DNA from 2 places in the Blautia argi genome. Region 1 is predicted to be linked to the other one. Evidence: a T-box and tRNA genes for the amino acid it is inferred to sense, from the RefSeq annotation. Region 1 holds a T-box; the other holds one or more tRNA genes.
The links. The T-box of region 1 lies ahead of proS (proline--tRNA ligase). A T-box ahead of a tRNA ligase gene usually reads a tRNA of that ligase, here a tRNA-Pro.

Region 1 (10,261 bases):
CACCTGTCTGAGGATTTCTTCCCTCTCTTGCTGCTCTTTCAGAAACTTCAAAAGTACCGAATCCAACCAACTGGATTTTTTCACCTTTCTGCATTTCTTCGGATACAACATCAATAAAAGCCTTTAAAGCTGATTCTGCATCTTTTTTGGATAACTGTGATTTTTCTGCCATAGCAGCAACTAATTCTGTTCTGTTCATGAGTATTTCCTCCTAAATAATTTAGCCTTGCAGAAAAGCCTGCCGTGGCGGCGCCTCCTGCTTCTGATACATCTTAAAGTCACCGCTTCTTCCTGCGGTCTACAGATATTTATACCCTGTTTCCACAGGTTTGTCAAGCATATTACCGTGTTCTTTGCAGGAGATTTGCGGTATTTACATCATTTTGTCAATGAGTGCCTTTACTTCTTTTCCAAGGGCTGCTGATTTTGCATCTGCGTCCTCTAAAGAGTTTCCCTTGATGCCATAATAAATCTTAATCTTCGGCTCTGTACCGGAAGGACGAACGCAAACCCATGCGTCATCGTTCAGGTCATAATACAGCACATTGGAGCTTGGAAGTCCGGTTGTCTTTACTTCCTTTGTTTCCATGTTCACAATGGTGTCTGCCTTGTAATCTCTTGCAGAAAGTACCTTGTAGCTGCCGATTTCTGCCGGAGGATTCTTTCTTAAATTCTCCAGGATTGTCTGAATTTTTTCCAGTCCCTCTATACCTTTTAATGTAATAGACTGAATATCATCTTTGTAATAGCCGTATTTTTCATACATGGCAATCATAGCGTCCCAAAGTGTCATGTTCTTTGTCTTATAGTAAGCTGCTGCCTCGCACAGAGCCATAGTTGCCACAATCGCGTCCTTATCTCTTGCATGTGTGCCAATCAGACAGCCGTAGCTTTCCTCGAAGCCAAAGAGATAAGTGCCTTCACCCTTTGTTTCAAAGCCCAGAATCTGCTGTCCGATATACTTAAAGCCTGTCAGCACTTCAATGAATCTTACGCCATAGTATTTTGCAATAGCTGCTGCCATGTTGGTGGTAACAATGGTAGAAATCATAGCGCCGTCAGCCGGAAGAGAGCCGTTTATCTCTTTTCTCTGTCCGATTTCATAGTCTGCCAGCAGGCAACCGGACATATTTCCGGTAAGAGTATGATATTCTCCTGTCTTGCTGTCTTTCACACGCACGCCCAGACGGTCTGCATCAGGGTCTGTAGCCAGTACTAAATCTGCGTCTACTTCCTTTGCCAGCTTCAGTCCCAGGTCAAAGGCTTCGTCTGCCTCAGGATTCGGATAGCTGACTGTAGGAAATTCTCCGTCAGGAAGCTCCTGCTCTTTTACTACATATACATTTTCAAAGCCCAGCTCCTTTAACACACGTCTTGCAGGAATATTTCCTGTTCCATGAAGAGGGCTGTATACGATTTTCAGTTCCTTTGCCATGTCTTTGATCGCGTCCATGTGCAGAACCTGGCTCTTTAACTCTTCCATGTAAGCATCGTCAATTTCCTGACCGATAACCACGAAAAGTCCTGCTTCTTTTGCAGCTTCCTCATTCATGGTCTTTACTGTATTGTAATCGGTTACTTTCTGAACTTCGCCCATAATACCGGTATCATGAGGCGGTGTAATCTGTGCCCCGTCTTCCCAGTATACCTTATAACCATTGTATTCCGGCGGGTTATGGCTTGCTGTAATATTAATACCTGCAATACAGCCTAATTTGCGTACAGCAAAGGACAGTTCCGGTGTCGGTCTTAAAGAATCAAAAATATAAGCCTTTATGCCGTTTGCAGCCAGACAAAGAGCTGCTTCCTTTGCAAATTCCGGTGACATACGGCGGGAATCATGAGCAATGGCAACACCTTTAGCCTGTCCGCCCACGGCTGCAATATAATTTGCCAGCCCCTGTGTGGTCTTTCTGACTGTATAGATATTCATACGGTTTGTACCTGCACCGATAACGCCGCGCAGACCTGCTGTGCCGAACTCCAGATCTTTATAAAAACGTTCCTTGATTTCATTTTCATCCTTTTCAATGGCTTTTAACTCTGCTTTTGTATTTTCATCAAAATACGGATTTGCCAGCCACTCTTCATAAAGTTTTTTATAATCCATCTCTATTACCTCCCTGTGCAGACTTCTCCTGCACTTCTTTTGTGGATATTATACACTATCACAAATCAAATTTCAAATCCTGCACGGACTTTTATTCTGTTTACAATAGCATTTTTCCCGAAAAATTCTGCCATTTTTCATACTGTGCCATTAGCTTTTTCAGCTTCTCCAGATTTTTTTCCGAAATCCAGGCTTTGTTGTGGGTATAATAATAGTTAGCCAGCTTCCAGTATTTCTCCGGATAGGAAAAACGAAGCGCCAGATATTCCTTTTCAGCTTCAGAAAGCGGACGAACTGCCTCATAGCTTTCCAGAAGCTTTTGTCCCAGCTTCAGATTCCAGTCATGCTTTTCCAGGATTTTTCTCATAAACTGATACAAATCTGCTGCCTGTACATCGAATCCCCATTTGTCAAAATTCGTCACTGCTACATGTTCCTTATCACTTAAAATCCAAACATTGTGCTGATTGTATTCTCCATGGCAGATACTTCCCTGTTCCAATGCCCATGTTCTTAACTGCTCATAGCCTGAATGCTCCAATCTATAAAGCGCAGCCTCCGCGTGTCCCAGAAAACAACGGATACTGTCCAGGAAGCGCAGTTCAAAATCATTCTTTTTCTTCTTGACAGACACAAATTTGCGGATTTTTCGAAGTTCTGCATTATGCCTTTGATACTCTCGAATCAGAGATTCTCTGACATAATGACTCTGTACCGGCATTTTCATCACTTTATGTAAACTTGCCAGAGCCGCCGCTCCGGTACAGACATCTCCCTCATAACGGGCATCGCATTCTCTGCCCTCAAACCAGCGTTTCACAATATACGCTGTATTTTCCCTGTCTACAGAGATATAGGCCCCCTCCTGATTGGGAAGAAGCTCATCTACAAACACCTGGCATTTCCCGGCTATCTCAGACAAAAGAACAGCCTGGTTCTCCAGCTTCCTGGGTGTCCCGCAAAATTCTCTTATCAGCACTCTTCCTTCCTCTGTTTCACAGATTATGGCTCCTCTTGTACGGTACACGGCAGTGGATTCCAGGCCGTATTGCTCTAAGATACTTAATCCATGGTCATACACTTGCTTTTCCTCCTTTTACTCCTGCTTCGCGCTCTTTTCATTCTATGCAGGAATCAGAAGGGTTAGAAGCCATGCAGACTGTGATTATTTTATCCTTGAAAGCAAATATTCTTTTGTATTTTTTTCCGGCTCTTCCAGAACCAGCTCCAGAAACCCATTTAAGGTTTCTCCTATCTCTTTTCCCGGCTTCATGCCTGCTGCAATCAGGTCTTTGCCGGATACTGCCAACATTTTGACAGAAATACACTCTTCTTTTTCCAGGATTTCCTCATAAAGCCGAAGGCTCTCAGCCAGACGCCCCAACTTTTCTTCCCTGCAATAATCGCTCTGCGCCATAACGTCTGCCCTGCGAATTTTTAAAAGTACAGGGAAAAGTTCTGGTGTCATTTTGCTCAGGACTTTTCTGATGGATTTCGGTGTGCATTCCCAGGGACATTCATGCCAGTATACCAATTCTGTAACCTTGCGTATGGTGTCATTGTCAAACCGCAGTCTGCGTAAAATCTTTCCCGCCAGCTCTGCGCTGACCTTCGGGTGTCCGTGAAAATGGTCTATTCCGTTTTGATCCGTGGTTTTCATAAGGGGTTTCCCCATGTCATGGAACAATACGGCAAGGCGCTGCACCTTATCCGCCTCTGTATATGCCAGCGCCTTTAAGGTATGTTCTCCCACACTGCCGAAATGATGGGGATTTTTCTGCTCAGTGGCCATCATTTCGTCAAATTCCGGCAGCACAATTTGGGTAATCCCCAGTTCCCAGGCTGTCCTTAAGCATTCCGGGTGGGCGGATACCAAAAGCTTGACAAGTTCTGTCTGGATTCGCTCTGCACTGATTCTGCGAAGGGTAGGTGCCAGCTTCTTTGCCCAATGGGCGGTGTCCCCCTCTATGGAAAAGCCAAGCTGGGCGGAAAAACGCACGGCTCTTAAAATCCGCAGGGCATCTTCTGTAAACCGTTCCTCCGGATTGCCCACACATCGGACAATTTTCCCTTCCAAATCCCGGATCCCGCCAAAGACATCTACCAGCCCTGTTTTATCATTATAAGCCATGGCATTTATGGTAAAATCCCTGCGTTTTAAATCCTCTTCCAGATTCCCGGTAAAAATCACTTCTTTGGGATGACGACTGTCCTCATACTCCCCGTCAATCCGGTAAGTAGTAACCTCAAAACCCTCTTTTTCCACAAGCACGGTCACGGTTCCGTGCTGCAGTCCTGTGTCTACGGTTCTCCTGAAAATCGATTTTACCTCCATGGGCCTTGCAGAGGTTGTAATATCCCAATCCGCGGGAGAACGACGAAGGAGGCTGTCACGAACACAGCCCCCTACCGCATAAGCATCATATCCGTGTTCCTGCAAAGCCCTGATAATCATCTGTACCTTTTCCGGAACTTCAATCTTCATAATTAATATGCGCGCCCCCAGTAAACCATTTTTTTCGCAGGTTTTCCGCAGACAACACATTTGTCAGACAGGTTTTCCTGCTCAAAAGGAATACATCTGGAGGTTGCCTGTACGTCTTCTTTAATCTTGTCCTCACATTCTCTGCAGCCGCACCACATAGCCTTTACAAAACCAGGCTTTTCTTCCACGGTCTTTTTAAAAGTTTCATAGTCTGTTGCCTCATAGGTATGGGCTTCTCTGTGTGCTCTGGCTCTTTCTAACATATCCTTCTGCATGGTATCCAGAATCTGCTGTACGCTTTCTGCCAGATTATCAAGAGAAACCATAATCTTTTCTCTGGTATCTCTTCTTACCACAACTGCCTGATTGGCTTCCATATCCTTTGGACCGCACTCAATACGAACCGGAATACCTCTCATTTCCTGCTCTGCAAACTTGAATCCCGGACTCTTGTCTGTCATGTCTGTCTTCACGCGAATACCTGCTGCCTTTAACTGTGCCTGCAGCTTTTCTGCATTTTCCAGTACGCCTTCTTTTCTCTGCTGAATCGGAATAATCACTGCCTGTACCGGTGCAATTCTCGGAGGCAGAACCAGACCGCTGTTATCTCCGTGTACCATGATGATTGCTCCAATCATACGGGTTGTCATACCCCAGGAAGTCTGGTGTACATACTGCAGTTTATTTTCTTTGTCTGTGTACTGAATACCGAAAGCCTTTGCAAAGCCATCGCCAAAGTTATGGCTGGTACCGGACTGCAGCGCCTTTCCGTCATGCATCAGGGATTCAATGGTATAAGTTGCCTCTGCGCCTGCAAATTTCTCCTTGTCTGTTTTCTTTCCTTTGATAACTGGAATCGCCAGCACTTCTTCACAGAAATCCGCATAGAGATTCAGCATCTGTATGGTTCTCTCTTCCGCTTCTTCTGCGGTTGCATGTGCGGTGTGTCCCTCCTGCCACAAAAATTCTCTGGAGCGAAGGAAGGGTCTTGTGGTCTTTTCCCAACGCACAACTGAACACCACTGGTTATATACCTTCGGTAAATCTCTATGGGACTGGATATCCTTTGCATAAAAATCGCAGAACAGAGTTTCAGAGGTAGGACGCACACAAAGTCTTTCCTGTAAAGGTTCCAGACCGCCGTGTGTCACCCATGCAACCTCTGGTGCAAAACCTTCTACATGGTCTTTTTCCTTCTGAAGCAGACTTTCCGGAATAAACATTGGCAGATATACATTCTCCACCCCTGTTTCCTTAAATCTTCTGTCCAGTTCATGCTGAATATTCTCCCAGATTGCATAACCTGCAGGCTTAATCACCATACAGCCCTTTACACTGGTATAATCAATCAAATCCGCTTTTTTTACTACATCTGTGTACCATTGTGCAAAATCTTCTTCCATAGAGGTAATGGCCTCTACCAGCTTTTTGTTGTTTGCCATAATTTTTCTCCTTTTTCATAATCATTGTAAAAAACAAAAAAAGACACTCTCAGCCCTGTCCTCAGGGACCGATATGTCTTCGTTTCGGCGGTACCACCCTTATTAGCCGTCCTATGTCTTTCTATATCAAAAAATCCGGACTGCTCACTTCCTTTGCTTTTTTAACGCCAAAGCCCGCGTTCTGCTTTCGCAGACAGCTCCGAGGCAGGTTCTGTATCCTTCCCACAAAGACCTTTCACCAGACAGCCTTCTCTCTTTAGAGTTCCGTTTACATACTAATCCTCTTCTTCGCCTGTTTCTTCCTTTTTTCATTTCAGGACAGGGGTTTTCCGGGCAATCGCCGGAAAACCTTCTGCTGTGTTAAATTCTATTGGAATTTACAGGGTTTGTCAAGAGGTCTTCAGAGATTCCCCTTGCAATTTTTCTCCAAAATGCTATTCTTATGACTTTCCTTCCACAATTCTCTCACTGCAGATTTGTGCCACCAGAAAATAACCTCCGTAAATCACCAGCACCAACACTGCGGCAATACTAATTCCCGGTAAAATGCTTCCTGTGTCATAAATGGAAATCATTTCTTTACACACCTGAATCCCGAAAACAGAATGAATCCCTGCAACTGCCAGCGGAAAAGCAAAGAACATACCGTTTTGCTTTTGCAGGGCTTTTCGGATTTTCCCATTTTCACACCCCAGCTTCTGTAGAGTATCATATTTCTCTCTGCTGTCTGCTGCGTCTGAGAGCATTTTCAGCGCCAGAATCGCTGCTCCTGAAATCAAAAAGCTGATTCCCAGATACAATCCCAGGAAAATAAACATGGCGCTGCTTCCAATGGCATCATCAAAAATCTGAGATTGGGTAGAAACAAAAATCTGGGCGTGTGTACTTCTTTGAGGGTTCATACGTTTGGCTAAATGCAAATCCATTTCCTCTCGAAATTCCCTGCTGTCCTTTTTATAAGAAGCTGCAAAGTAGTTTTTCGCCCTTTGGGCTTCTGTAATCTCCACGCTGTCCGGCATAAGCAGAAACACTTCATTGGTTCTGTCATAATTCATCACCATAAAACCACGCTTTACCTGGTCATACTTTGCATGATACGTTTTCCCTTTCAGTTCTAGTGTCTGATTATACTGTAATCCTTTATCATACAGATTTTCCTGGTCTTCTGCCGTATTGGTGAGAGTGATGTATTCGTCTTCCTCCAGTTCATAGGCAGGCAGATGATAAAGCGCCGCCATTTTATTGTAATCACTAATAGGAATGATTTCTATCTGCTCTTCCCCAAACTGCTTGGCATAATAAGCTCCGTAGCTTTTTTTAATCTGCTCATAGTAATCTCCCCACAGAATTTTTCGTGTAATTTCCGGACTTCTATAACTGAAAATCTCTGCCTGCTTCTTTACATTTCCTTCCAGCGCCTTTTCCTCTTTCACAATCTCTCCTATGGTCTGTTCATCTGTCATTTCCTTTGACATGGACACAGAAACAGGCGCCAGTTCCCTTGCTTCCTTTTCCTTATACTCTTTTCTTGTAAAGACGGTTGATAAAATACAAATCGTAAGAAAAATCAGCAGACAAATCACGGTTTCTGAAACTACTGTGGAATTTATTTTGTTGGAAATCTCTCCCACGGTAAAGGAATTTAATCCCTTTCTGTAAATTCCGGGCATTTTTTTCAAAACTGCTGCAAAAAATCCGGCTGCAGACCAAAAGACCAGAAAGGTTCCGACGCACCCCAGCAAAATCTGCATCATAACATCAGCCTCTGTTTCCAGATTTCCGCTGTTTGCCGTCACATTATAATATGCCAGTCCTAAAATTACCCAGGCAACGAGAAACAGAATCACACAAAGCGCCGGATTTTTCAGAAGATTCCGTTCCTTCCTTTGCTTTGCAGAAAGAAAATGAATCAGCCTTGCCCGGCTTATGATAAGGGTCTGAAAAACCATGACTACAAGATAAATTACCAGAAAATACAAAATAGATTTTCCCACTGCCTTTCCGGAAACTACGAAGCGAAATTTGGACATATCCGCTTCAAAAAGATAAGAAGCCAAAAGGGATACAAACTGCGAAAGCCCCATTCCTACTACCAGTCCTGCCGCAAGAGAAATCATTCCCATAAACACGGTTTCCAGACAGAGCATGCCTGCCACCTGGCGTTTTTTCATTCCCAGTATCAGATAAATGCCAAATTCCTCTTTTCGCCTCTTTAGCATAAAGCCGCTAGCATAGACAATCAGATAGCCCAAAATAAAAGAAATCAGCAGGCTGACGCCTTCCAAAATCGTGTTCATCATTTCAATAATATTTGCCTTTGTCCTGGTGACTTCCATCATCACAGTCTGGGTTTCAATGGCATTAAAAATATAAAATACTGCGATTCCCAGAATCAGGGTAAAAAAGTAAATCGAATAATCCCGTATACTCTTTTTGAAATTTTTCAGGGACAGCTTAAACAACATGGTTTAAATCACCTCCCAAAAGAGAAATCACATGGATAATCCGGTCAAAAAATTCCTTCCTGCTGTCCTTCCCCCTTCTCAGCTCATGAAACAGCTTTCCGTCCTTCATGAACAACACCCTTTGGGTATAGCTGGCGGAAAAGGCATCGTGAGTCACCATTAAAATCGTAGCGTCTAAATCCGTGTTCATGTACTGCAGGCTTCCGAGAAGCATGCCTGCACTCTGGGAATCCAAAGCCCCGGTAGGTTCATCTGCCAGAATCAGGGCAGGCTCTGTCACCATGGCTCTTGCACAGGCGCAACGTTGCTTTTGTCCCCCGGACATTTCATAGGGATATTTTTGAAAAACATCTGTAATATTCAGCTTTTCCCCCATTTCCTTCACCTTTTTCTCAACTATCTCCGGCTTCTCATTTTGAATCTGCAGCGCCAGCGCAATATTGTCAAAGGCAGTCAGTGTATCCAGAAGATGAAAATCCTGAAACACAAACCCCAACTGTCTGCGGCGAAATTTCATCAGCTTATTTCCTTTTAATTTGGTGACTTCCTCCTGATTTATAAAAATGTGTCCTCCGGTCACCCGGTCAATGGTGGAAATGCAGTTTAAAAGCGTCGTTTTACCTGAACCGCTGGCGCCCATAATTGCTGTAAATTCCCCTTTTTCCATGGTAAAGCTAATGTCATTGACCGCTTTCGTCAGACTGGATTTACTTCCATAATATTTAATAAGATTTTGAATCTCTAATAAATGTTCCATGTTTTTTGTTCCTTTCCTGTTTCATGCCCCTATTATAGGAAGAAAGGGGAAAGAAATCCATGGCTTTGTATTACAAAATCTTACATCTGTGTAAGATTACAAAAGCTCTATAAAAGAATTTTCCATAAAGGTCAAAATAAGCTCTGTGTATACCCCCTCCTCGGACTCAAGTTCCAAACTGTGTCCCAGCCTTTCACAAAGGGTTTTACAAAGATACAGTCCCATTCCTGTAGATGCCTGTCCCTTTCTTCCGTTCTCTCCGGTAAAAGATTTTTCAAACACCTTGGGCAAATCCTGCCTTGGGATTCCCAGCCCGTTATCCCGGACATGCAGCTTTACCCAATGTTCTCCCTGTTCGCTCCAAAACTCTATGCAGGCCTCTTTCTCCTTTTTGTATTTCACCGCATTACTTAAAATCTGTCCCAGCATAAACTGCAGCCACTTCCCGTCCGTACATACAACTGCCTCCTGTGTGTTCTGTATGACCTTTATATGGTTTAAAATCAGACTGTCCTTGTGTTCTGCAATGGTTCTGTCTGTCAATTCTTTCAGGGAATATTTCTGTATAAGGTAATCCTTTTCCGGAACCTCACTGCGTAGATAATAAAGCACCTGCTCCACATGACTTTCAATACGGCTTATCTGTTCCTTTAAAGCTCTGCCAGATTCGCCTCTGTACTCATGCAACATCAGCCTGATGCTGGAAATAGGGAGCTTTACCTCATGTACCCAGGTTTCCACATATCGCTTAAATGCATTATTTCTGCGTATCTGTCCGAAAATCTCATCGTTCATGGATTTCTGCATTTCTCTCATGGTCTGACAGAAAATCTGTCCTTCCAGAAATTCCGGCTCTTCCAGCATTTCCATAAGCAGATATTTTTCCTTCAGATTTTTTTGCTGATTCTTCATCTGCGTATAAAACCTCTGTTTTCTTTTGTAATCACAGAACAAAATACCTGCCCCTGACAGACACTCTGCCAGAAGAAGAAACACCTGCAG
Region 2 (10,261 bases), 1.2 Mb from region 1:
TGCGGCTTTTGAAATGTTTCCGGTATTTGCAACCGTGTAGAAAACTTTGTATAGGGAAAGATTCTGATCCATAAAAGTCTATCCTTTCTGTTGTGTTTATAAATTAAAGTTATGTCTGTCATGTTTTATATGTATTTCTATTATAGCAAAATATATGATAAAATGGCAATAGCAAAAACAGCAGGAGGTAAAGCTATATGGGAATGACAATGACACAAAAAATTCTGGCAGCCCATGCCGGATTAGATAAAGTAGAAGCAGGACAGTTAATAGAAGCAAATTTGGATTTGGTGCTGGGAAATGATATTACTTCCCCGGTAGCCATTCATGAAATGGATAAAATGACAGTAGATACCGTGTTTGATAAGGACAAGGTGGCTTTGGTTATGGATCACTTTATTCCGAATAAGGATATTAAATCAGCAGAACACTGCAAATGTGTGAGGGAATTTGCATGCCGCCACGAGATTACCAATTATTTTGATGTAGGGGAAATGGGAATTGAGCATGCTCTCCTTCCTGAAAAGGGATTGACTGTTGCAGGCGATGTGATTATCGGTGCAGATTCCCATACCTGTACTTATGGCGCTTTGGGTGCATTTTCCACAGGAGTGGGAAGCACGGATATGGCAGCAGGCATGGCAACCGGAAAAGCATGGTTTAAGGTTCCTTCTGCCATTAGGTTTAATCTGGTGGGAAAACCTGCGAAGTGGGTCAGCGGAAAAGATGTGATTTTACACATTATCGGTATGATTGGCGTAGACGGTGCGCTTTATAAATCTATGGAGTTTGTGGGGGAGGGCATTCAGAATTTGTCTATGGATGACCGTTTTACCATTGCAAATATGGCAATTGAGGCAGGAGGAAAAAATGGAATTTTCCCGGTCGATGATGTTGCTATTGAATACATGAAGGAACATTCCATGCGCCCATATACTGTATACGAGGCTGATGAGGATGCTGTATACGACGAGGAATACACCATTGATTTAAGTGCCTTGAAATCCACGGTGTCCTTTCCTCATCTTCCTTCAAATACCAGAGTGGTGGAAGAGCTTTCCGAAGAAGTAGCCATTGACCAGTCAGTCATTGGTTCCTGTACAAACGGCAGGATTGATGACCTGAGATGTGCTGCGGAAATTTTGAAGGGACGTAAGGTGAAAAAGGGCGTTCGCTGTATTGTGATTCCGGCAACGCAGAAAATTTATCTTCAGGCAATGGAAGAGGGGCTTTTAAAAATCTTTATTGAGGCAGGTGCTGTGGTAAGTACTCCGACCTGCGGTCCGTGTCTGGGTGGTTATATGGGGATTCTGGCAGAGGGAGAGCGTTGTATTTCCACTACAAACCGGAATTTTGTAGGCCGCATGGGACATATAAAATCAGAGGTCTATCTGGCAAGCCCTGCAGTGGCAGCAGCCAGTGCCGTGACAGGGAAAATTTCTGTTCCGGAAGAATTAGGGTTATAAGGAGGAGAGAAAGATGAAGGCAAGCGGAAGTGTTTTTAAATATGGAGATAATGTAGATACTGATGTGATTATTCCTGCCAGATATCTGAATTCGTCAGACCCGGCAGAACTGGCAGAGCATTGCATGGAGGATATTGACAGGGATTTTGTAAAAAAAGTAAAAAAAGGCGATATCATTGTGGCAGACAAAAACTTTGGCTGCGGCTCTTCCAGAGAACATGCTCCGATTGCGATTAAGGCAGCAGGGGTAAGCTGTGTGATTGCAGAAACCTTTGCCAGAATTTTTTATCGCAATGCTATTAATATCGGTCTTCCTATTGTGGAGTGTCCGGAGGCGGCAAAAGGAATTCAAGCCGGAGATGAGGTAGAGGTGGATTTTGACAGTGGTATAATTACTAATAAGACCAGGGGGACTTCTTTTCAGGGACAGGCGTTCCCGGAATTTATGCAGAAAATTATTAAGGCGGAAGGTCTGGTAAATTATATTAATGGACAGAAGTAAGAAAAAACTTTAGAATTTATAAAACAAGGGGATTGCTGTACAGAAACACAGCAGTCCTTTTTGTGCTGGAATTTTTAAGAGGGATTTTGTAACATAAAAAGGTATCTGCATTTACAGATACCTTTAGTCGGGGCAACAGGATTTGAACCTGCGACCTCACGGCCCCCAGCCGTGCGCGCTACCAAGCTACGCCATACCCCGGAACGAATTATATTCTATCAGATTTCATTGGAAAAATCAAGAACTTTTTTGGTGAAAATAAGTAGGATAGAACTTGACATTTTGCCTGTGCGGTAATATGGTTAATTATATAAGTAATGAACTATATAAGTAACTGCATGAGAGTTTTAAAAGGCAGGAGGTGAGAAGTTGTGCAGGAATTGCTCAGTCAGGAAAAATCAATTTATATACAAATTAAAGAAATGATAGAAACCGATATTTTGAGAGATATTCTGCTGGAAGAGGAGCGGGTACCAAGTACCAATGAACTGGCAAAGCTCTATGCCATTAATCCGGCAACAGCAGCAAAGGGGGTAAATTTGTTAGTGGACGAGGGAATTTTGTACAAAAAAAGAGGAATCGGCATGTTTGTGGCAGAAGGGGCAAAGAAAGCCATACAAAAGAGAAGAAAAGAGAATTTTTTTAAAACTTATGTTCAGGGCATGCTGATAGAGGCAGCAAGTCTTGGCATTACAAAGGAAGACTTAATTGACATGATCACAACAGAAATTGGGGAGGTTTAAGTTTATGAAAATCGAATGCAGGAATCTGAAGAAAAATTATAAAGCAAAAGAAGTTTTACAAGGGGTCAATTTAACCCTGGAAAAAGGAAAGATATATGGACTTATCGGAAGAAACGGTGCAGGAAAGACAATGCTTTTGTCTATTCTGTCTGCACAGAATCCTGTATCTTCCGGGCAGCTTCTTTTAGACGGAGAACCCATATGGGAAAATGCAGAGGCTTTAAGCCATATTTATTTTGCCAGAGAGATTATCACCAGTGCAAACAGTAATTCCGGCGGTTTAAAAGTAAAAGAATACTTAAATATGGCTGCCTCTTATCTGCCTCACTGGGATAAGGAGATGGCAGAACGTCTGGTAAAACTATTTCATCTGGAACCAAAACAGCGACTCATAAAGCTTTCCAAAGGTATGGTATCCATGCTGGGTGCAGTGACAGCCCTGGCAAGCAAAGCAGATTTCACATTTTTGGACGAACCAGTATCTGGTCTGGATGTGGTGGCAAGAGAACAGTTTTATCAGCTTTTGCTGGAAGAATTTACGGAAACGGGAAGAACTTTTGTGATTTCCACACACATTATAGAAGAGGCAGCTGATATTTTTGAAGAAGTGATTTTCCTGCATCACGGAAAAATTATTTTGAAAGAAAATACACAGGAACTTTTAGAAGAAACAGTTTATGTCAGTGGAAGGGCAGAAACGGTAGACGCAGTAATACAGGGAAAAGAAATATACAAACCAAAAACACTTGGAAGAAGTAAAAGCGTACTGGTGCGGTTACAGGAGGGCGAAATCCTGAATCAGAAGGAAGGAATTACCATACAGCCTGTGAATCTCCAGAAAATTTTTGTAAGCCTTTGCAGGGAGGAGGAAAACGTATGAATATAAAAAAGAAATATTCCTGTTTCTCTTATGCAGGAGGAAACATAGGCAGTGCAGTTTTACTGCTGGGTGCTATGATAGCGCTTTTTCTTTTGAGGGGAAAAGGCGTTTCCTGGTCAGCAACAGTCAATATAATTGAAAAATACTGCGATGCGCCTTTAATTTTGATTGCAGGGCTGTTAGGCGCTTTGACTCTGATTTTTTATTATGAAACCCTAGAACCTCTGAAAATCAGCTTTGGCTGTACCAGAAAAAAGTGTTTTTGGAATATGCAGGCAGGAAAAATGCTCACTATGCTGAGCGCAGGCCTGATTTCTTTTCTTTTGACAGGAAAACAGCGAAACGGAATGTTTTTCATGGAATTGTTTTTTCTGCTCATGGGTTCTCTGTTTGCGCTGGGTTTTTGTGAATGCATGGCAGTTCTGCATCTGAGATATCGGCAGCTTATACTGATTCCCATTGTATGTGTCAGTGGTATGATGGGCTTTGTAGTTGCCTATATGGTGGTAGGAATTTTGAAAAAGGGCGAAATTACGATGAATTTACAAATGCAGTCTTCCATTGGTCTTCTGGGCCTTTGGACAGTAATTTTGGCTGGTGGTACGTTGCTTTTGACGCTTTTGGCATGGAAACTTTTCAGAAAGGCAGAGATACATATTTAGATGTTTGGGTGAGAACATGAAAAAAAGAAAATGGATTGAATAGAAATTAAAAAAGTGCGACCTGATGACCATGGGAGGCGTAATTTTTGCAATCTTTGCGGTAGTTTTGGCAGTGCAGTGTCTTTTGCATCATTACTTTGACAGTATGTTTCCTTTGGGGTCTGGTATAGATGGACAGGTTCTTGTAAAAGCGCCCTGGATTTTAGCCGGTTTCCTGGCAGTTTCGTGGGTTGCACTGGATTTATACATGAGCTTTGACTGGGCAATTGGTTTTGGAAGAACCAGAAAGGAATTTTTAAGAAACAGCAGCCTGGTATATCTTACGGGAACTTTTCTTCTGCTTTTGGAGAGCGCTCTTTTGACACACTGCGGTGCACTTTTGCTGCAAAAGTTTTATGGAACAGATAAGTCTGCCGGATTCGGAATAGATACGCTTTTAGAGCTTGCGGCGTGGTCTGTTCTGTTTACTGCAGCAGGGGGCATTGCTGCCTGGGTTGTCCGCCGCTTTGGCGTAAAAGGCGGTGTAGGGCTGATGATTCTCTTCTTTTTTGGAATGGGACTTTTCAGAGGTGAAGTTGTTCTTCCCTTTAATTTTCCGGGATTGTTTGAAACATTTTTCCTGATCCCAGAGTTGTTAAAAATTCTCATAGGAATAGCCGGGTGTGAATTTTGGATTTTTAAATTCAAAAAAATGCAGGCGAATTAGAAAAGTCAAATAAGCGAAAAATCTAATTTTGGTGGAATTTATAATTGACGTTTATACTTTAAAATGGTATCGTAATAAGAAATTATTTATGAAAATGGGAGGAGTTAGAAAGTGAAAAACAGCAGCAAATACAAAAGACAGTATTTCCTTCCGCCAGTAGAGTGTATGGACTGGGCAAAGAAGGACTATGTAGAGAAGGCGCCTGTGTGGTGCAGTGTGGATTTGAGAGATGGAAATCAGGCATTGGTGATTCCTATGAATCTGGAACAGAAGATAGAGTTTTTTAAGCTTCTGGTGAAAATCGGATTTAAGGAAATTGAGGTTGGATTTCCCGCAGCATCTGAAACAGAATATACCTTTCTTCGTACACTGATTGAGGAAAATCTCATTCCTGATGATGTCACCATTCAGGTGCTCACCCAGGCAAGAGAACATATTATCAAGAAAACCTTTGAGGCAGTAAAAGGCGCAAAAAACGTCATTGTGCATGTATATAATTCGACCTCTCTTTCCCAGAGAGAGCAAGTATTTAGAAAATCAAAGGAAGAGATTCTGCAGATTGCAGTAGAAGGAGCAAAGCTGTTAAAGGAGCTTACTGAGGAAGCAGGAGAGAGCTACCGCTTTGAGTATAGCCCGGAAAGCTTTACCGGAACAGAGCCGGAATATGCCCTTGAGGTGTGTAATGCGGTTTTGGAGGTTTGGAAGCCAACGAAAGAGAGAAAAGCCATTATCAATCTTCCGGTTACGGTACAACATTCCATGCCCCATGTGTATGCAAGCCAGGTTGAGTACATGTGCAAAAATCTGAAATACAGAGAAAACGTTGTGGTTTCTTTACACCCTCATAATGACAGAGGCTGCGGCGTGGCAGATTCTGAAATGGGACTGCTGGCAGGTGCCGATCGTATTGAGGGAACCCTTTTCGGAAACGGAGAGCGTACTGGAAATGTAGATATTGTGACACTGGCATTAAATATGTATTCTCAAGGCGTAGAACCAAATCTGGACTTTACTCATATGACAGATATCTGTGAGCAGTACGAATCTTTTACAGGCATGAAAATCAACGAGAGGAGTCCTTACAGCGGCGCGTTGGTCTTTGCAGCTTTTTCAGGCTCTCATCAGGACGCTATTGCTAAAGGCATGCACTGGCTGGAGGAGAAAAAGCCGGAGCACTGGACCGTGCCGTATCTTCCTATTGACCCTACAGATTTGGGAAGAAATTACGATGCAGATGTGATCCGTATTAACAGCCAGTCCGGAAAAGGTGGTGTAGGTTATATTCTGGAAACCCGGTTTGGTCTGAATCTTCCGGCAAAAATGCGGGAAGCTATGGGCTATACGGCAAAGGCTGTTTCCGACCATACACAGAAAGAGCTTCTGCCGGAAGAAATCTTTGAGCTGTTTAAGAAAACTTTTGAAAACAAAGTGACGCCCCTTTCTGTCTGTGAAGTGCATTTTACACAGACAGAACACGGTATGGATACAGAGGTAACTTCTTCCTTTAATGGAAAAACCGTGACTACTCATGCATCAGGAAACGGACGCTTAGACGCAGTTAGCAATGCTTTGAAGCAGGCATATGACCTGCAGTTTGAACTGGTAACGTATCAGGAGCATGCTCTGGAAAAAAGCTCCAGTTCCAGAGCGATTGCCTATGTGGGAATCCAGAAGCCGGACAAAACGCTGGCATGGGGCGCAGGTATTCACGCAGATATTATTCACGCTTCCATTGATGCTTTGGTCACTGCCATCAATAATCGGTAGACAGAGAATATTATACGAAAAACAGAAATGAAATTGTGCATAGTGCCTAAAAAACAGGTATCGACTTGACTTTATCAGCAGAAGTCCTTTATAATTTCAGAAAATCAGTATTAGAGCTTAAAGACAGACTAAAGGAAAAAAGTATGGACATTATATGTGCAATTCTAACAGGCTTTCATTACCTTGTAGAGAGAACAAAAAGGCTGGCAGAAAGAGTAAAAATCTCAAAAAAAAGCAGACGGGAGAAGGCGGTCTTTGTAATAGGAGCCATAGCTGTGGCGGCCGTGGATTTTTCCTTTCATGGCGTACACGCCGCAGGATTTTACGAAGTTTATGCTGCCGTAGGAGATGAAGAGTCAGAGACGGAAACAGAGGAAAACAGTACCTTTGGGTTAGATTCCATTATTGAAGGCGTTTATCTCAGCCAGAATCAGGACGAAGCAGAGCGAATTGGAACTTCTTTTGAGGTTGTTTTAGTCGGACAGCGTATAGGACCAAGAGAGTTGGCTTCAGATTTGGATTTTGGTACGGAGGGAGCCAGAAAAGTGGAGTTGCTTCGGGAAAAATCCATTGGAATTTCAGAAGAGCAGCTTACCATGTCAGATGAGGATTATAATACGCTGCTGAAAATTGTGGAGGCAGAAGCCGGAGGCGAGGATATGAAGGGAAAGATTCTGGTGGCGAATGTTATTTTTAACCGTATGAAAAGCCCTGAATTTCCTTCCACAGTCACAGAAGTAGTCTGGGAAAACGTAGCAGGAAGTCCTCAGTTTTCCCCCACAGCAGACGGCAGAATCCATACGGTAACGGTTTCGGCGGAAACCAGAGAGGCAGTAAACCGTGCCATTGACGGAGAAAATTATTCCAAAGGCGCCCTGTTTTTTGTAGAAGAAGAATACGCGGACAAAAGCAATGTTGCGTGGTTTAAAAAGGATTTGAAGTTTTTGTTTCAATACGGAGTGCATGATTTTTATACATATCCGTAAGAAAGGATTAAAGTATGCAGGTATTATACAAAAGTACAAGAGGAACAAAAAGAGCATATACAGCCTCAGAGGCAATTTTAAAAGGACTTTCAGAGGACGGAGGACTGTTTGTGCCGGATAAAATTCCGGCCTTAGATATTCCACTTTCCAGACTGGCAGAGATGTCTTATCAGGAAACAGCTTATGAGGTTATGAGCCGATTTTTGACAGATTTTACAGAGGAAGAACTGAAAAACTGCATTGCAAATGCCTATGATGATAAATTCGATACAGAAAAAATTGCACCTCTGGTTGAGAAAAACGGCGCGTTCTATCTGGAGCTGTTTCACGGAGCAACTATTGCTTTTAAGGATATGGCGCTTTCGATTCTGCCCCATCTGATGACAACAGCGGCAAGAAAAAATCGGGTGAAGAATGAGATTGTGATTTTGACTGCGACTTCAGGAGATACGGGAAAGGCAGCAATGGCAGGTTTTGCAGATGTGCCGGGTACCAGAATTATTGTCTTTTATCCCAAAAACGGCGTAAGCCCTGTGCAGGAAAAACAGATGATAACCCAGAAGGGAAAGAATACCTATGTGGTGGGAATTACCGGAAATTTTGACGATGCACAAAGCGGCGTAAAGAAAATATTTAATGACAGGGAACTGGCAGAACAGCTGGATAAGGCAGGTTTTCAGTTTTCTTCTGCAAACTCCATCAATATCGGTCGTCTGGTTCCCCAGGTTGTCTATTATGTCTATGCTTACGGACAGCTTCTGGCACAGGGGAGAATCCGTGAGGGTGAGCAGATTAATGTAGTGGTTCCTACCGGAAACTTCGGAAATATTCTGGCAGCATACTATGCAAAGCTTATGGGACTGCCCCTTGGAAAATTTATCTGTGCGTCCAATGAAAATAAGGTGTTGTATGATTTCTTTTCCACTGGCTGCTATGACAGAAACAGGAAATTTCTCCTTACCACTTCCCCGTCCATGGATATCCTTATTTCCAGCAATCTGGAAAGACTGATCTACCGTATTGCGGGAAATGACCCGGAAAAAACAAGAGAACTGATGCATGGACTTTCCGAAACCGGAAAGTATCAAATTACAGAAGACATGCAGAAAAATCTTCAGGAGTTTTATGGAAATTATGCCACAGAGGAAGAAACTGCAGCCGCAATTTCAGAACTGTATAAAACAGCCGGATATGTGATGGATACTCATACAGCCGTAGCCGCAGCCGTATATGCAAAATACAAAGCAGAAACAAAGGATTCCGCAAAGACGGTGATTGCATCTACTGCAAGTCCTTTTAAATTTACCAGAAGCGTTATGCATGCCATTGATAAAACATATGATACCATGTCTGATTTTGAACTGGCAGAGGAACTTTCCCGTATCGCAGCTGTTCAGATTCCTGCAGCAATCGAGGAAATCCGCACAGCACCTGTGCTTCATGACCGTGTGATTTCAGCAGAGGAGATGCCTGAAACCGTAAAAGAAATTTTAGGTGTATAATGGTTTGCAGCGGAAAGAGGAGAGAATATGGGAAAAATTGACCTGGAGTATGCAAAGAAAAATTTTCGGGATTACTTGAAAGCCTATGACCAGCAAGATGAGAAAATCAAATTAAAGCGGATTCATACTTTTTGTGTGGTTGATGCAGCAGGTTATATCTGCAGACGGGAAGGATTTTCCCAGGAGGATACAAGTCTGGCGCTGCTTATTGCCCTGCTTCACGATATCGGAAGATTTGAGCAGCTGAAAAAATACAACAGCTATGATGATAATATTATGAATCATGCGGATTTCGGTGTGCAGGTGCTTTTTGAAGAGGGTATGATTCGCAGATTTATAGAAACAGAAGAATATGATGAGATAATCCGCAGTGCTATTGCATATCATTCTCTATATGCCCTGCCTGAAATTGCAGATAAAAGAATTTTGCTGCACTGTCAAATTATCCGGGATGCAGATAAGCTGGATAATTTCCGAGTAAAGGCAACCGAGAGTCTGGAGGCTCACTTTGATGTATCAAAGGAGGTTGTGGAGCAGGAAACAGTTTCTGAGAACATTTTGGAGGCTGTCAGAGCCCATCGCTGCATTTTACGTGGGGAGAGAACCACACACCTGGATATGTGGATTTCCTATCTTGCGTTTCTTTTTGATTTGAATTTTCCTTCCAGCTTTTGTTTTATCAAAGAGCATGATTATATTAATCATAATATTGACCGTATGGAATATGCACAACAGGAAACCAGAGTACGCATGGAAGAAATCAGAAAATTGTGCCTGGATTATCTGGAGGAGAAAAGCAGAGCATAAAAATGTTAAATTTTTCTGTGATATTCCTCGTATTTTTGTTGAAATATTTCATATACTAGAGTATAATAACAATATGAAAAAAGTCCTGGGGTGTTCGAGGCTCCCATTTATTTTGAACCTACATTACTTTAAACGGGATTCCTACATTGCTGTCTTAGATGTCAGGCCGTCATTATGCAGCGGAAGACAGAAGAGCAGCTGCGGTTGCCCACCTAGCATAAGCTAGGAGTCAGAAGATGG

Region 2: it has a tRNA-Pro gene. The T-box ahead of proS (proline--tRNA ligase) is inferred to sense a tRNA for this amino acid. The anticodon was not compared.

What each region holds. Positions count from the first base shown of each region.
Region 1 is NZ_CP030280.1:2,812,567-2,822,827, forward strand. Features, by position in the region: gene DQQ01_RS13650 (non-specific DNA-binding protein Hbs) at 1-199, opposite strand, end outside; gene DQQ01_RS13655 (phospho-sugar mutase) at 374-2,110, opposite strand; gene DQQ01_RS13660 (YutH/CotS family kinase-like spore coat protein) at 2,211-3,191, opposite strand; gene DQQ01_RS13665 (CCA tRNA nucleotidyltransferase) at 3,276-4,595, opposite strand; gene proS (proline--tRNA ligase) at 4,598-6,037, opposite strand; T-box leader at 6,098-6,335, opposite strand; gene DQQ01_RS13675 (FtsX-like permease family protein) at 6,478-8,502, opposite strand; gene DQQ01_RS13680 (ABC transporter ATP-binding protein) at 8,492-9,259, opposite strand; gene DQQ01_RS13685 (sensor histidine kinase) at 9,356-10,261, opposite strand, start outside.
Region 2 is NZ_CP030280.1:1,652,615-1,662,875, forward strand. Features, by position in the region: gene DQQ01_RS08090 (LysR family transcriptional regulator) at 1-72, opposite strand, end outside; gene leuC (3-isopropylmalate dehydratase large subunit) at 198-1,466, shown strand; gene leuD (3-isopropylmalate dehydratase small subunit) at 1,480-1,968, shown strand; tRNA gene DQQ01_RS08105 (tRNA-Pro) at 2,096-2,169, opposite strand; gene DQQ01_RS08110 (GntR family transcriptional regulator) at 2,340-2,711, shown strand; gene DQQ01_RS08115 (ABC transporter ATP-binding protein) at 2,716-3,591, shown strand; gene DQQ01_RS08120 (hypothetical protein) at 3,588-4,253, shown strand; gene DQQ01_RS08125 (hypothetical protein) at 4,318-4,959, shown strand; gene DQQ01_RS08130 (2-isopropylmalate synthase) at 5,125-6,726, shown strand; gene DQQ01_RS08135 (cell wall hydrolase) at 6,870-7,712, shown strand; gene thrC (threonine synthase) at 7,727-9,214, shown strand; gene DQQ01_RS08145 (HD domain-containing protein) at 9,242-10,021, shown strand; RNA gene ssrS (6S RNA) at 10,101-10,261, shown strand, end outside.